DNA from 2 places in the Streptomyces sp. NPDC101219 genome. Region 1 is predicted to be linked to the other one. Evidence: riboswitches for the same ligand, from Rfam matches in the RefSeq annotation. Region 1 holds a riboswitch; the other holds the start of a gene.
What was found. Region 1 has a riboswitch for S-adenosylmethionine ahead of ACIRPP_RS27695 (aminotransferase class V-fold PLP-dependent enzyme). Riboswitches for the same ligand answer to the same signal wherever they lie in the genome.

Region 1 (7,959 bases):
TCACTGAGCACCTCGCGCTCCTCGACCTTCGGCTCGCCGGCCAGGTCCAGGTGGACGTACTCGACGACCTTCGAGGAGCGGGTCACGTCGAAGCGCGTGAGGTTGCCGCAGAGGGTGCAGCGCCACCGCGTGGCGGCGGTCGGCAGGGGAACCGTCATCGTGGCTGTTCGCCTTCCTTTCCGGTCTCCGGGGCGCGCCGGGCACCCCGGTGGGTCAGGGTCGTAACCCTACGGCCTGGCGGGTCCCCGCCGCCCGCCCGTCCACGGCGGCGAGGCGGTCTGCGTGGTTGCGTCCCGTTGCGTCATGCTCTGTGACCATGGTCCGCAACTGGAGACCCCCTCTCGTCCGGGCGGTCCGGCTGCCGTCGGCACCGGTGACCCACACCCTCGTCGTCGTGTGCTGCCTGGTCTTCCTGTTCGGCCCGGCCTCCGGGCTGAACCCGGCCCACGGGACCGGGGAGGAGCTGCTGGCCGTGCAGCGGGCGTACTTCCGGCGCTGGGGGGTGATCCCCGCAGACCTGTTCGAAGGGTCCCTCCGGGCGGCCCTGACCCCGGCCACGGCCCTGTTCGTGCACGGCAGCTGGGTGCACCTGCTCGGGAACATGCTGTTCCTCCACGTCTTCGGCACGATGACCGAGGCACGGATGGGCCGCGCCCGGTTCACCCTGTTCTACGTCGGCTGCGGGTACCTCGCCCTGCTCGGACACGCCCTCGCCGACACGGGCTCCCCGCAGTCGGTGGTGGGGGCGTCGGGGGCGATCTCGGCCGTCCTGGGCGCGTTCCTCTTCCTGTTCCCCCGGGCCCGGGTGACCAGTCTCCTGCCGTTCCTGTTCTTCCTGCCGGTCCGCTTCCCGGCCTGGGTGGTGCTGCCCTTCTGGGCGGCCCTGCAGTGGCTGGGGGCGGGGCGGGCGTCCGACGGGCCGGGGATCGCCTACCTGGCCCACCTGGTGGGCTTCGGCCTGGGGCTCGCCTGCGCGTGGGTCTGCTCCGGGCGGACGACTACAGTGAGGGCCACCCCTGCTCCGGCTCCCGAGGGAGAGAACCAACCGTGATCACCGCGATCGTCCTCATCAAGACCAGCGTGGACCGGATCCCCGAGATCGCGGAGCGGATCGCCGCGCTGGACAGCGTCAGCGAGGTCTTCTCCGTCACCGGCACCTACGACCTGATCGCGATGGTCCGGGTCCGGGAGCACGAGGACCTGGCCGAGGTCATCCCCGGCCGGATCAGCAAGATCCCGGGCGTGGAGGGCACGGACACGCACGTCGCGTTCCGCACGTACTCCCAGCACGACCTCGAAGCCGCGTTCGCCATCGGGCTGGACAGCTGACGCACCCGCCGGGCGGGACCGGCCGGCGGGCCCCCGTCCGGTCCCGCCGGCCGGGTCAGGCGGCGGGGGTGTCCGGCACGCAGCGGCCGTCCACCGTGCGGTAGGTCCAGCGGGCCCCGTCCCGGACGAGTTCCCGCACGGCGCGCACGAACCGCTCCACGTGCTCGTCCGGGGTGCCCGCCCCGAGGCTGACCCGGACCGCGTTCAGGGACCGCTCCCCGGGCGCGGCGTCCGGGGCGCCGCACTCGCCCCGGTGCCCCGCCGCGCCGCCCAGCAGCCTGCGGACCAGCGGGTGGGCGCAGAACAGGCCGTCCCGTACGCCGATGCCGTACTCGGCGGACAGCGCGGCGGCGAAGTGGGAGCTGTTCCAGCCCTCGACGACGAAGGAGAGCACGCCGACCCGCGGGGCGTCGTCCCCGAACAGCGACAGCCACCGCACCTCGGGCACGTCCGCGAGCTCCTCGCGCACCCGGCGGATCAGCCGCTGCTCACGGGCGACGAGGGTGTCGAACCCGGCCTCGGTGAGCGTCCGGCACGCCGAGGCGAGGGCGTGGACGCCGATGACGTTCGGCGAACCCGCCTCGTGGCGGGCGGCGTCGGTGTGCCACTCCACGTCCACTCCCCCGTCCGCGCGGCGGCCGACCCTGCGGCTGGCGCCGCCGCCCGCGAGGTAGGGCTCGGCCGTGCGCAGCCAGTCGGCCCGGCCGGCCAGCACCCCGGAGCCGAAGGGGGCGTACAGCTTGTGGCCGGAGAAGGCCACCCAGTCGACGTCCAGGTCCCGCACGCTCACCGGGTGGTGCGGGGCGAGCTGGGCGGCGTCCAGCACGATCCGGGCGCCGTGCGCGTGGGCGACGGCGGCCAGTTCGCGCACCGGCCACAGCTCGCCGGTGACGTTGGAGGCGCCGGTGACGCAGACGAGGGCGGGCCCGTGGGGGTCGCGGTCGGCGAGGGCGCGCTCCAGGGTCTCGACGGCCTGCCGCGGGCTGTCCGGCGCGTCGAGGACGGTCACGTCACGGCGGGGCCAGGGCAGCAGGGCCGCGTGGTGCTCGGTCTCGAAGACGAAGACGCGGCAGCCCTCGGGCAGGGCGGACGCGAGCAGGTTGAGGGAGTCGGTGGTCGACCGGGTGAACACCACCTGGTCGCCGGTCCGGCAGTCGAGAAAGTCGGCGACGGTCCGGCGGGCGCTCTCGAACAGGTCGGTGGAGAGCTGGGACAGGTACCCGGCGCCCCGGTGGACGCTGCCGTAGTACGGCGCGTAGGCGGCCACGTCGTCCCAGACCCGCTGGAGGGCGGGCGCGCTGGCGGCCTGGTCGAGCGCCGCGTAGGTCACCTCCCCGCCGGTGACGAGCGGAACGGTGACGTCCCGTCCGAGGACGGGCAGCGGGGCACAGCCGGCCAGGTCGGCGGCGGTGTCGGCGGTGACGGTCGCGGAGGGGGCGGCGGTAGCGGAAGGGGCGGCAGCCGTGGAAGGGGCGGCGGTCGTGGAAGGGGCGGCGGTGGCAACGGACATGGCGAACTCCCGTACGCGGCAGGCGGATCCCCCGGGCGAGCGACGACGGCTCGAGCCCGGTGGTGAGAGGGAAAGAAGGGCTGCGGAGGCGGGGCTCTGCGGCCCTAGCACATTCGCTTGCTCATGTCCGGCTCCTCGACGACCAGGACCCCTGGTTCGCGAGGGGTCCGCGCTTGCCGTGGACCTTGCTGTCCACGGCCTGGTCCTCACCCGGGGCACCCCGCCACGGACGGAGGGTTGCCGGACAGCCGGCCGGGGCCTGATGGCTGTCACTCATGACCTGGACAGGAACGTACGGGAAGAAATCGGGGTCCCGCAACCCGTGTCCGGATCGCGGGACCCCAGGGGCGGTCCGCTCAGGCGTTGCTGACGGCCACCCAGCGGTCCAGCACGCGCCGGGCGGCCCCCGAGTCGATCGACTCGGCCGCCTGCTCCATCCCGGCGCGGATCTGCTCCGTGAGGGAGCCCGGTGCGGGCTCCAGCGCCACCAGCGCCGCCGCCGAGTTCAGCAGCACGGCGTCGCGCACCGGGCCGCGTTCGCCGTCCAGCAGCCGCCGGGCGACCTCCGCGTTGTAGGAGGCGTCGGCGCCGCGCAGCGCCGACACGTCGACGAGGTCCAGGCCGACGTCGCGCGGGTCGAAGACCTCCTCGGTGACCTTGCCGCCCCGGACCACCCAGACGTGGGAGGTGCCGGTGGTGGTCAGCTCGTCCAGGCCGTCGTCGCCGCGGAACACCAGCGACGAGTGGCCGCGCCCGGCGAACACCCCGGCCATGATGGGCGCCATCCGCCGGTCGGCGACCCCGACCGCCTGGGCCTTCACCCGGGCGGGGTTGGCCAGCGGGCCGAGGAAATTGAACACGGTGCGGATGCCCAGCTGGCCGCGGGCGGCCGCCACGTGGCGCAGCGCGGGGTGGAACTTCACCGCGAAGCAGAAGGTGATCCCGGCCTCCTCGGCGACCTGGGCGACCCGCCGCGGGGTCAGCTCCAGGTTGACGCCCAGCTTCTCCAGCACGTCGGAGGCGCCGGACGCGGAGGAGGCGGCCCGGTTGCCGTGCTTGACGACCTTCGCCCCGGTGCCGGCCACCACGATCGAGGACATGGTGGAGATGTTCACCGTCTTGGCGCCGTCGCCGCCGGTGCCGACGATGTCGACCGTGGCGCCCGGCACGTCGATCACGTTGGCGTGGTCGTAGAGCGCCCGGACGCAGCCGGTGATCTCCTCGACCGTCTCGCCCTTGGCCCGCAGGGACACCGCGAATCCGGCGATCTGTGCGTCGGTGGCCTCACCGCGCATGATCAGGTCCATCGCCCAGGCGGTGTCGTCGGCCGACAGGTCACGGCCCTCCAGCAGGCCGTTCAGCAGGGCGGGCCAGGAGCGGCCCGCCGCGGTGTCGCCTCCAGCGGGGGTCACAGCGCTCATCAGCCGCTCCTGTTGTCGTCCTGCATGTCCGCTCCCACCCTATCCAGCGGCGGGCACGGCGAAGGCCCCCGTCCGAGTACCGGACGGGGGCCTTCGACCGTGGTGTGGCGACTGTCGGTCAGCCGGAGAGGGGATCAGTGGTGGCCGTGGCCGCTGGTGATCTCCTTGTACTCGTCGGCGGTCGGCTTCGGAATCTGGGACTCCTCGCCGTAGTAGGCCTTGCTGAGCTTGGCGCGCAGCTTCTCGGTGGCCTTGACCTTGCGCTCGACGCCGTTCTCGTCGACCGTCGGGCCGATCTCCGCCGGCTTGTACTGCTCGTGCGCGGTGAGCGTGTAGAGCTGCTCCTGGCTGAGCGGCTCGTGCACCTCGATGAACTCACCGTGCGGCAGACGCTTGATGATGCCCGACTCGCGGCCGTGCAACACCTTGTCCTTGTCGCGGCGCTGGAGGCCGAGGCAGATCCGCTTGGTGACGATGAACGCCACGACCGGGCCGAGGAAGAACCCGATGCGCACGAACCAGGTGACCGCGTTGATCGACAGGTGGAAGTGCGTGGCGACGATGTCGTTACCACCACCCACCAGCATGATCAGGTACGCGGTGACCCAGGCGACACCGAAGGCGGTGCGGGTCGGGGCGTTGCGCGGGCGGTCCAGGATGTGGTGCTCGCGCTTGTCGCCGGTGATCCAGGACTCGATGAACGGGTAGAGCGCCAGGACCCCGAGGAAGAGACCGAACAGGACCAGCGGGATGAACACGCCCAGGACCAGCGTGTGGCCCCAGAAGTTGATCTCCCAGCCCGGCATGGCGCGGACCAGACCCTCGGCGAAGCCCATGTACCAGTCCGGCTGGGCGCCCGTCGAGACGAGGTCCGGCCGGTACGGTCCCAGGTTCCAGATCGGGTTGATCGTGACCAGGCCGGCCACCAGCGAGATGAAGCCGAAGACCAGGAAGAAGAAGCCTCCGGCCTTGGCCATGTACACCGGCATCAGCGGCATGCCGACGACGTTCTTGTTGGTCCGGCCGGGACCCGCGAACTGCGTGTGCTTGTGGTAGAAGACCAGGATCAGGTGGGCGACCACCAGACCCAGCATGATGCCCGGCAGCAGCAGGATGTGGATCGAGTAGAACCGGGCGACGAAGTCCGTCCCCGGGAACTCCCCGCCGAACAGGAACATCGAGATGTACGTGCCGACGATCGGCACGGACAGGATCGCGCCCTGCGTGAAGCGGACACCCGTACCGGACAGCAGGTCGTCCGGGAGCGAGTAGCCGGTGAAGCCGGTGAACATGCCCAGCACGAACAGCAGGAAGCCGAACAGCCAGTTGATCTCACGCGGCTTGCGGAACGCGCCGGTGAAGAAGACGCGCATCATGTGCACGAACATGCCGGCCAGGAAGATGACCGCGGCCCAGTGGTGGATCTGCCGGATGAGCAGGCCACCGCGCACGTCGAAGCTGATGTCGAGGGTCGAGGCGTAGGCCTGCGACATCAGCTGGCCCTGCATCGGGACGTAGCTGCCGTGGTACTCCACCTCGGCCATCGACGGGTGGAAGAACAGCGTCAGGTACACACCCGTGAGGATGATGATGATGAAGCTGTAGAGGCAGATCTCACCGAGCATGAAGGACCAGTGGTCCGGGAAGATCTTCCGCATGTTGGCCTTGGCCAGGGAGTAGATCCCCAGCCGGCCGTCGGCCCAGTCGGCGACGCGCTCGCCGGCCGGCGCCTTCCCGCGAGAGCGGGAGTCGGTGGTCGTCGTGGTGCTCATCCGCGCTCCCAGAATGAAGGGCCGACGGGCTCGTCGAAGTCGCTGTGCGCTTCGAGGTAACCCTCGTCGTTCACGCCGATGCGCAGCTGCGGCAGCGCGTGACCGGCGGGACCGAAGATCACCTTGGCGCCGTCGGAGAGATCGAAGGTGGACTGGTGGCAGGGGCACAGCGCGTGGTGCGTCTGCTGCTCGTACAGCGAGATCGGGCAACCGACGTGGGTGCAGATCTTCGAGTACGCGAGGATCCCCTCGTGCGACCACTCGAGAGCGCGCTTGTCCTTGATGTTCTCCGGCTGGATCCGGACGAGCATCAGCGCGGCCTTGGCGATCTCGTTCTGGAACCCGTGCTCGTGCGGGTCCAGGCCCTCGGGCTGGGCGAAGACGAGCGAGCCGACGATGATGTCGGACGGGCGCAGCGGCTCGTTGGTGTTCTGGTTGATGAGCAGCTTGCCCTTCGACCAGGCGGTGTGACGCAGCTTGTCCTCGGGCAGCGGGCCGAGGTCGCGCAGCAGCACGACGCCGGACAGCGGGAAGAGGGCCAGCGCGCCGAACATGGTGTTGCGGATGAGCTTGCGACGGCCGAGGTCCGACTCCTTGGCGCCCTGCCGGAAGTCGTCCATGACCTTGGCCTTGACGTCCGGCGCGGCCTGGATCGGGTGCCGTTCGTCGGTGAGCTCCACGTCCGACATCAGGGTGCGGGCCCAGTGGACGGCGCCCGCGCCGATGGCGAACAGCGCGATGCCGAGCGTCACACCGAGCGCGAGGTTCAGGGCGCTGATGTGGCCCAGCGTCCAGACGTAGACGATCTTGTCGACCGGGATCGCCACGAACGCGGCGATGAAGCCGATGGTCGCCAGCATCGACACCGTGAACAGCAGGGCCACCGTGCGCTCGGACCGCTTGGCGGCCCGCTCGTCGATGTCCTGGATCCGGTGCTCGTGGGGCGGCAGCCCCGGGTCGGCGAACGGGTCCTTCTGGTCCGCGACGCCGACCGCGCCGTGAGCGGTGTCCTGCGCGGTGGGCAGGTTCTCTTCGGGAATGTCTTGGCTACTCATGACTTCTTGGCCTTTGCGGTCCGAGCGGCGACCCACACAGCGACGGCGATCAGTCCGCCGAGGCCGAAGACCCAGCCGAAGAGGCCCTCGGCGACCGGGCCCAGCGAGCCGAGCGCCAGGCCGCCCGGGCTCTCGGAGTCGTCGCTGTTGACCTCCTGGAGGTACGCGATGATGTCCTTCTTGTTCTGCACCGTCAGCACGCTGTCGGGGAACGACGGCATGTTCTGCGGGCCGGTGAGCATGGCCTGGTACACGTGCTTCGGGTCGACGTCCTCGAGGTCCGGAGCGTACTTGCCGTGCGTCAGGGCGCCACCCTTACCGGTGAAGTTGTGGCACTGCGCGCAGTTGGTGCGGAACAGTTCACCGCCCTTGGCGATGTCGGCGCCCTGGGGGCCGTACTCCTCCTCCGTCGGGACGGCGGGACCGGCACCCAGCGAGGCGACGTAGGCGGCCAGCTGGTCGATCTCGGCCTGGCTGTACACCGCCGGCTTGCGCGGCGCCTGAGCGCTCTGCGAGGTGGCGGCCGGCATGCGGCCGGTGGCCACCTGGAAGTCCACGGCCGCGGCGCCCACGCCCACCAGGCTCGGCCCGTCGGAGGTCCCCTGACCGCCGGTGCCGTGGCAGCTGGCGCAGCCGACCGCGTAGAGCTTCTTTCCCTCCTCGATGGTGAGGGACTGGGCGGTTTCTTCGGCCTGCGCCTTGTCCGCGGGCGCGAACACGGCGTACAGCCCCCCGGTGCATGCCAGCGCGAGGAGGAGAACCACGAGCGCCGCCAACGGGTGGCGTCGTCGTGCGGAGAGCTTTTTCACGGATTACCCCGGTGTCAGGATCTTCTGCGTCGATGCTTCTGGTTGGTGCGCGTCAGGAGCGCG
Region 2 (7,959 bases), on a different contig from region 1:
ACGTCAGCGTCTACTCCTGGAACGACGTCGACCGCAAGGTCAAGGAGATGGTCGACGCGGGCGACCCGCCGGACCTGGCGCAGATCGGCGCGTACGCCGACTACGCGAAGCAGGACCTGCTGTACAAGGCCGGCGACCTGCTCTCCATCCCCGTCCAGGCCGACTTCGTCCCCCAGCTCGCCGACGCCGGGGAGATCCCCGCCGGGCAGTTCGGGCTTCCCTTCGCCTCCTCCACGCGCGTGCTGTTCTACAACAAGGACCTCTTCACCGAGGCCGGCATCACCCCGCCGGAGACCTGGGAGGAGCTCGCCGACAACGCCGAGGCGCTCAAGGCGGACGGCGTGAAGTATCCCTACGCGCTGCCGCTGGGGCCCGAGGAGGCGCAGGCCGAGACGATGCAGTGGCTGCTCAGCGGCAAGGGCGGCTACACCGACGACATGGGCTCCTACACGATCGACTCCGCCGAGAACGTGGAGACCCTCACCTGGCTGAAGGAGGAGCTGGTCGGCCGCGGCCTCACCGGCCCCGTCGCGCCCGGCAAGCTGGACCGGGCGAAGGCGTTCGCGGCCTTCGCCGACGGGGACGTGGGCATGCTCAACGGGCATCCCTCGCTGATGAAGACGGCCGGCGAGAAGGGCGTGAAGTTCGGCATGGTGCCCATGCCGGGCGTCGACGGACCGAGCCGGGCCACCCTCGGCGTCGCCGACTGGATGATGGCCTTCCGGAAGAACGGCCACCGCGAGGAGAGCGGCCGGTTCCTCGACTTCGTGTACAGCGAGGAGAAGGTGCTGGAGTTCTCCCGCGCCTACAACCTGCTGCCGGTCACCCAGTCCGCGTCCCGCGTGATGTCCGAGTCCCCGAAGGACAAGGACCTCAAGCCCTTCCTCGACCAGCTCGGCACCTCCGAGCTGTACCCGGTCGGCGAGACCTCCTGGGCCGCGGTCAACGCGGAGATCAAGAAGCAGATCGGCAAGGCGGTCGCCCCCGGCGGCAGCCCCTCCGTGGTCCTCGGCGGCCTCCAGGCGACGGCCACCCGCGTGGAGAGCGGCCGGTAGCGAGCGGCCGGCTGTCGGCGGCAGGGGTTACCGTGCGGGACATGGACGAGGAGCACGAGGAGGCGCCGGCCGGGCTCGGCCGGCGCGAGCGCGACATCCTCGCGCTGGAGCGCCGCGGCTTCCCCGGCCCCGGCGCGAAGGAGCGCGCGATACGCGAGCGCCTGGGCCTGGCCCCCGTGCGCTACTACCAGCTGCTCAACGCCCTCCTCGACGACCCCCGCGCCCTGGCCCACGACCCGGTCACGGTCAACCGCCTCCGCCGCATCCGCGAAGCGCGCCGCGCGGAACGCTGAACGGCGCGCCGACGCGGGCGGGGAGGCCCGCAGGCCTCAGGGCATGCGGGCGGCCAGGGCGGTGAGGAGGGCGACCAGGCCCCCGGGGCCGTCGACGACGACGTCCGCGCGGTCGCGGAGCTCGGGGACCTCGTCGCTGCCGCTGCACACCAGCAGGCCGGGGACACCGTCGGAGCGGAGCTTCTCCACGGCCGCGAAGGCCGGGAGGTCGCCGAGGTCGTCGCCCGCGTAGAGGACCGCCCCGGCGGAGATCTCGCGCGCGTACTCCATCAGGGCGACGCCCTTGTCCATGCCGGGCGGACGCAGCTCCAGCACCATCCGGCCCGGCTCCACGATCAGGCCGTGCCGGGCGGCCAGGCCGGTCAGCGGCTCCCGCAGGGCCTCGAAGGCGGCCTGCGGCTCGGCGGCCCTGCGGGTGTGCACGGCCACCGCGCGGCCCTTCTCCTCGACCCAGGTGCCCTGCCAGGCGCCCACCCGGTCCAGCAGCCCCGGCAGCTCCGCGCGCACGGCGGCCACCCCGGGGTGCGGTTCGGGGGCGGTGACGGTGCCGGTGACGGCGTCCCAGCGCTCCGCGCCGTAATGGCCGAGCACGACCAGGTGCTCCAGGCCGGGGACGCCCGCGAAACCGCCGTTGCGGACCGCGACACCGGGGGGCCGTCCCGTGATCACGGCGACGGAGGCCACCTTCGGGGCCAGCGCGGCCAGCGCGGGCACGGCGCCGGGGTGCGCCCGGGCCTGGTCCGGGTCGGCCACGATCGGCGCGAGCGTGCCGTCGAAGTCGAGGCCGATCAGCGCCCGGTCCGGGCGGGCGAGGAGGGCGTCGAGCCCTTCACGTCCGGCCCGGGTGGCGGGCGTCGGCAGGTCGGGGACGGCATGCGGATCCGTGGAGTCGGTGTGGCTGCCCATACCGCCAACCTATCCACGTCCGGCCGGTGCCACGCCTGCCCGCCGGGCCGGACGGGCGAGCACCCGCCGGATCAGGCCGGGCCCGGTGCCCGCAGGGCGTCCAGCTGGTCCAGGAACCACCGGGCGGGCGGCAGCGCGGTCGCCGCCGCGGCCAGCCGCTTGCTCTGCTCGGTGCGCTGGGCCGGGCCCATGGTCAGCGCCTCGTGAAGGGCGCGGGCGGTGCCGGTGACGTCGTAGGGGTTGACGGTGATCGCGTCCTCGCCGAGCTCCTCGTGGGCCCCTGCCTCCCGGGACAGCACCAGCGCGCAGCCGCGGTCGGAGACGACGGGCACTTCCTTGGCGACCAGGTTCATGCCGTCCCGCACGGGGTTGACCAGGGCCACGTCGGCCAGCCGGTAGGCGGCCAGGGAGCGGGCGAAGTCGTCCTCGACGTGCAGCACGACCGGACGCCAGCCGGGTGTGCCGTACTGCTCGTTGATCTCCTCGGCGACCCGCTGCACCTCGGCGGTGTAGTCGCGGTACACGGCGAGGTCCTGGCGGGAGGGGTAGGCGAAGGCGACGTGCACGACCCGCTCGCGCCAGTCGGGGTGGTCGTCGAGGAGCTGCCGGTAGGCGAGCAGGCCGCGCACGATGTTCTTCGACAGCTCGGTGCGGTCCACGCGGACGATCGTGCGGCGCGGGGAGCCGTCGGGCGCGGTGCCGATCTCCTCGCGCAGCGCGGTCATCCGCTCCTCGACGTCCGGCTCGTGGGAGCGGGCGCGCAGGAAGTCCGCGTCGGCGCCGAGGCCGTGCACCCCGATGCGGGTGCCGCCGAGGCCGCCCGCGAACTGTTCGCAGCACGCGGTGAACGCGTCCGCCCAGCGCCGGGTGAGGAAGCCGAGCCGGTCGGCGCCCAGCATGCCGCGCAGCACCTGCCCGGCGATGTCGTCGGGCAGCATCCGGAAGTACTCCGGCGGCGCCCACGGGGTGTGCGAGAAGTGGCCGATGCGCAGGTCGGGGCGGAGCTCGCGGAGCAGGCCGGGGACGAGCGTCAGGTGGTAGTCCTGCACCACGACGGCCGCGCCTTCGGCGGCCTCCTCGGCGAGTGCCTCGGCGAAGGCCCGGTTGTAGCGCTCGTAGGACGCCCACCGGCGGCGGAACTCCGCGTCGAAGACGGGTTCCAGCGGGATCTGGTACAGCATGTGGTGGACGAACCACAGCACCGAGTTCGCGATGCCGTTGTAGGCGTCGGAGTGCACGTCGGCCGGGATGTCCAGCATCCGCACGCCGTCCTCGCCGGCGCCGCGGCGCACCGCCTCGCGGTCGCCGTCGGACAGGGCCGAGCACACCCACAGCGCGTCCGCGTCCGAGCCGATCGCGGACAGCCCGGACACCAGCCCGCCGCCGCCCCGCCTGGCGCGCAGCGAACCGTCCTCGTCCACCGTGTACGACACGGGCCCGCGGTTCGACGCGACCAGCACCTGGGCACCCTGACCAGCCTGAGCAGCATGCGTGGAAGCCATACGCACCAACCTAGCCCGGCCCCCGGAACCTCAAACGTCGCCGGGACGCGCTCAGGCCACCCGCCGGGCCTGGTACTCGGCGATCTCCCGCATCGGCGGGCGTTCCTCGGTGTCGACGGAGTACGTGCGCGGCTCGAAGCCGTCCCCGGCCCGCTCGAACTGGGTGAGGGCGGGCCGGATCAGGTGGCCGCGGGCCAGGCGGAGCTGGGCGGTGCGGTAGATGGCGGCGGCCATCCGGCCGAGGGCCCGCCCGTCCTGGTGGCGGTGCTTGCGCACGCCGACGTCGACCTGGGCGAGGGCGTCCAGCCCGGCCAGGTGCAGGGCGTCGACCAGCATGCCGAGCTCGACCCCGTAGCCGACCGGGAAGGGCAGCTGCTCCAGCAGCGAGCGGCGGGCCGCGTACTCGCCGCCGAGCGGCTGGACGAAGCCGGCCAGCTGCGGCCAGTGCATGTTGAGCAGCGGGCGCGCCATCAGCTCGGTGACCCGGCCGCCCTGCCCGGCGGCGGCGCCCAGGGGGCGGTCGTACATGGCCTTGACCAGCTGCACGTCCGGTTCGGTGAGCAGCGGGCCGACGATGCCGGTGACGAAGTCGGAGGAGAACTCGCGCAGGTCGGCGTCGACGAAGCAGACGATGTCGCCCCGGGTGACCAGCAGGGACCGCCACAGCACCTCGCCCTTGCCGGGCTCGGCCGGGATGCGGGGCAGGATCGCGTCCCGGTGCACCACCGTCGCGCCCGCCGCCGCGGCCGCCGCGGCGGTGTTGTCGGTCGAGCCGGAGTCGACCACGACGATCTCGTCGACCAGCGGCACCTGGAGCACCAGGTCGTGCCGGATCATCGCCACGATGTCGCCGACGGTCGCCTCCTCGTCGAGCGCCGGCAGCACCACGCTCACCGTCTGGCCCGAGGCCCGTTTCGCCGCCAGGATCCCGTGCAGGGGACGGTCGGCCACGGACCAGGACCGGTCGATCAGCCAGCGCTCGACTTCTTCCAGCACGGTCTGCGGCTCCTCACTCCGGTCCGGTCCTGTGATCCATCTCGCGGTTCGGACGACTGTCTCAATCGCCCGGGGCGTCGGTTACAGTCTTGAACAACGCGCACGGCCCCCGCATGCCGGGGTCGCCGCCGCGACAACTGAACACCGCTCATCCAGAGGGGCAGAGGGATACGGCCCGATGAAGCCCCGGCAACCCTCCAGTCGGTTCTTGTCACACGGACGTGGCGAGGCTCCCGGCTAGGGAAGGTGCCAAATCCGTCTCACGGCGAGATGCGTCGTGAGGAAGATGAGGAGAAAGGGCCTCGCCTCACATGGCTGTGCAGACCGTTGCAAGCAGCACCGGCACCACCGGATCCGCTGCCACCCCCGATGTCGACCTCGGCCCCGCCGCCGCGCTGTCCTGCCGCGAGTGCGGCCACCGCGTCCCGCTCGGTCCCCTCTTCGCCTGCCAGGAGTGTTTCGGCCCGCTGGAGATCGCCTACGACTTCTCGTCCTACGGGGCCGAGGAACTGCGCCGGCGCATCGAGGCGGGACCCGCGAACATCTGGCGCTACGCGCCGCTGCTGCCCGTCCCCGCGGACGTGGCCGGCAAGCCGAACCTCAACCCGGGCTGGACCCCGCTGGTCAAGGCGGACAACCTGGCCCGTGAACTCGGCGTCACCGGCGGTCTGTACGTCAAGGACGACTCCGGCAACCCGACCCACTCCTTCAAGGACCGGGTCGTCGCCCAGGCCCTGGAGGCCGCCCGCGCCTTCGGCTTCACCACCCTGTCCTGCTCCTCCACCGGCAACCTGGCGGGCGCCGTCGGCGCCGCCGCGGCCCGGGCCGGCTTCCGTTCCTGCGTGTTCATCCCGCACGACCTGGAGCAGGGCAAGGTCGTCATGGCCGCCGTCTACGGCGGCGAACTCGTCGGCATCGAGGGCAACTACGACGACGTGAACCGCTTCTGCTCCGAGCTGATCGGCGATCCGGCCGGCGAGGGCTGGGGCTTCGTCAACGTCAACCTGCGGCCGTACTACGCCGAGGGCTCCAAGACGCTCGCCTACGAGATCTGCGAGCAGCTCGGCTGGCGGCTGCCGGACCAGATCGTCGTCCCGATCGCCTCGGGCTCCCAGCTCACGAAGATCGACAAGGGCTTGCGGGAGCTGATCGACCTGGGGCTGGTCGAGGACCGCCCCTACAAGATCTTCGGCGCGCAGGCCGCGGGCTGCTCCCCGGTCTCGGCCGCCTTCAAGGCCGGGCACGACGTGGTCCGCCCGCAGAAGCCCGACACCATCGCCAAGTCGCTCGCCATCGGCAACCCCGCCGACGGTCCCTACGTCCTGGACATCGCCCGCCGCACCGGCGGTGCCGTGGAGGACGTCACCGACGAGCAGGTCGTGGACGCGATCAGGCTGCTCGCCCGGACCGAGGGCATCTTCGCGGAGACCGCGGGCGGCGTGACCGTGGGCGTCACCCGGAAGCTGGTCGACAGCGGCCTGCTGGACCCGGCCCTGACCACCGTCGTCCTCAACACCGGGGACGGTCTGAAGACCCTCGACGCGGTCGCCGGGACCGGCCTGACCGCCACCATCCGCCCCAACCTGGACTCCTTCCGAGAGGCTGGCCTCGCATGAGTGTGACCGTCCGCATCCCGACCATCCTGCGCACCTACACGGGTGGGCAGGCCGAGGTGAACGCCGAGGGGACGACCCTCGCCGAGGTCATCGAGGACCTGGAGAAGAACCACACGGGCATCGCCGCCCGCGTCCTGGACGACCAGGGCAAGCTGCGCCGCTTCGTCAACGTCTACGTGAACGACGACGACGTGCGCTTCGAGCAGGGCCTCGGGACCGCGACCCCGGACGGGGCCGGCGTGTCGATCATTCCGGCGGTCGCCGGCGGCTGATCATTACCGTAGGTAACTTCGGTTACCGAGCGTTCATCGGATTGCCCCCTCCGTAAGAGAAGCGGAGGGGGCAATTCCATGGGATTGAACGCGGTAGGGTTGGGGAACGCGGCCCCGGTCCACTGATCGGGAACCGTGAATTCCTGCCGCTCGCCCGACGAGAAGTAGCCAAAGTCTGTGCGTCTTTCGCGGCTTTTGTGGCCTTTGTGCGGCCCGGTTTGCCCTGAATTCGGGCGAAGTTGCACAACATTCCGGACCGGTGTCGTCCAGATTTCTCGTCCGATTGACCTGTTGCAGACGGCAGTTGGACAGATACATTCAGCCGCGGTCGACGCGTTCCGGCGCACGCCCCCACCCATTGGGGGGTGAGGTCTGACCCGGGTCCGCGAAGTGTGGATCTGTGCAAGGGCCAGTAATAGGGGAGTTAGGCATGGCTCAGGGCACCGTCAAGTGGTTCAACGCGGAGAAGGGGTACGGCTTCATCGCGGTCGACGGTGGTGCGGATGTTTTCGTCCACTACAGCGCGATCCAGATGGACGGCTACCGCACCCTGGAAGAGGGCCAGCGGGTCGAATTCGAGATCTCGCAGGGCCAGAAAGGCCCGCAGGCCGACATGGTTCGCGTCACCGCCTGAACGCGCTACCAACCGCAAGCATCTTCTGCTGACGAAGGGCCCGCACCTCCCGGGGTGCGGGCCCTTCGCCGTGCCGCCACGCGCCGCCGCCCGCCGGACCGCGACGCCACGTCCGGTGCCGCCGTCCGCCGGGCCGCGACGCCACGTCCGGTGCCGCCGTCCGCCGGGCCGCGCCCCAGGTCCGGTGCCGCCGTCCGCCGGCCCGCGCCCCCACGTCCGGCGTCGCCGCCCGCCGGCCCGCGCCCCAGGCCCGCCGGCGCCGCACCCGGACACGCCCGTCCGTGTCCCTGTGCGCGTGTTCGCGCGCGGCTGAGCGCGCCCCGGCGCCGTCACCGGCCCGGCCGCGCTCCGCCGCAGAACAGGGGCCTGCGCGCCCCGTCCGGCCGCGACCGGCCGACGGGTCCGCTTCGCGGGAGCGCCTTGCACTCGGGGGGGTCGAGTGCTAATCATTGGCGTTAGCACTCTGAAGGTGAGAGTGACAACGAAGGACCGGGTCGGTGAGGCCCGCAGGCCGCGTGGGGCAAGGAACCACGGGCCGGCGAGCCGTCCGTCGCGGGCGCGGGCGCGGTCCGAAGGAATCACCCCCAGTCCTGGAGGGACCACTTCACATGGCCAAGATCATCGCGTTCGACGAGGAGGCGCGGCGCGGCCTCGAGCGCGGCATGAACCAGCTCGCGGACGCCGT

Region 2: it holds a riboswitch for S-adenosylmethionine, as region 1 does, so the genes downstream of both, thrC (threonine synthase) here and ACIRPP_RS27695 (aminotransferase class V-fold PLP-dependent enzyme) in region 1, are expected to answer to the same signal.

What each region holds. Positions count from the first base shown of each region.
Region 1 is NZ_JBIWOK010000017.1:109,455-117,413, reverse strand. It holds gene ACIRPP_RS27710 (hypothetical protein) at 1-158, opposite strand, end outside; gene ACIRPP_RS27705 (rhomboid family intramembrane serine protease) at 317-1,051, shown strand; gene ACIRPP_RS27700 (Lrp/AsnC family transcriptional regulator) at 1,048-1,329, shown strand; gene ACIRPP_RS27695 (aminotransferase class V-fold PLP-dependent enzyme) at 1,385-2,839, opposite strand; SAM riboswitch class IV at 3,004-3,120, opposite strand; gene trpD (anthranilate phosphoribosyltransferase) at 3,196-4,260, opposite strand; gene ACIRPP_RS27685 (cytochrome bc complex cytochrome b subunit) at 4,395-6,032, opposite strand; gene ACIRPP_RS27680 (Rieske 2Fe-2S domain-containing protein) at 6,029-7,087, opposite strand; gene ACIRPP_RS27675 (c-type cytochrome) at 7,084-7,896, opposite strand.
Region 2 is NZ_JBIWOK010000003.1:127,609-135,567, forward strand. It holds gene ACIRPP_RS06755 (extracellular solute-binding protein) at 1-1,055, shown strand, start outside; gene ACIRPP_RS06760 (DUF3263 domain-containing protein) at 1,097-1,348, shown strand; gene otsB (trehalose-phosphatase) at 1,385-2,254, opposite strand; gene ACIRPP_RS06770 (trehalose-6-phosphate synthase) at 2,326-3,756, opposite strand; gene ACIRPP_RS06775 (glucosyl-3-phosphoglycerate synthase) at 3,808-4,752, opposite strand; SAM riboswitch class I at 4,898-5,045, shown strand; gene thrC (threonine synthase) at 5,064-6,368, shown strand; gene ACIRPP_RS06785 (MoaD/ThiS family protein) at 6,365-6,640, shown strand; gene ACIRPP_RS06790 (cold-shock protein) at 7,071-7,274, shown strand; gene groL (chaperonin GroEL) at 7,883-7,959, shown strand, end outside.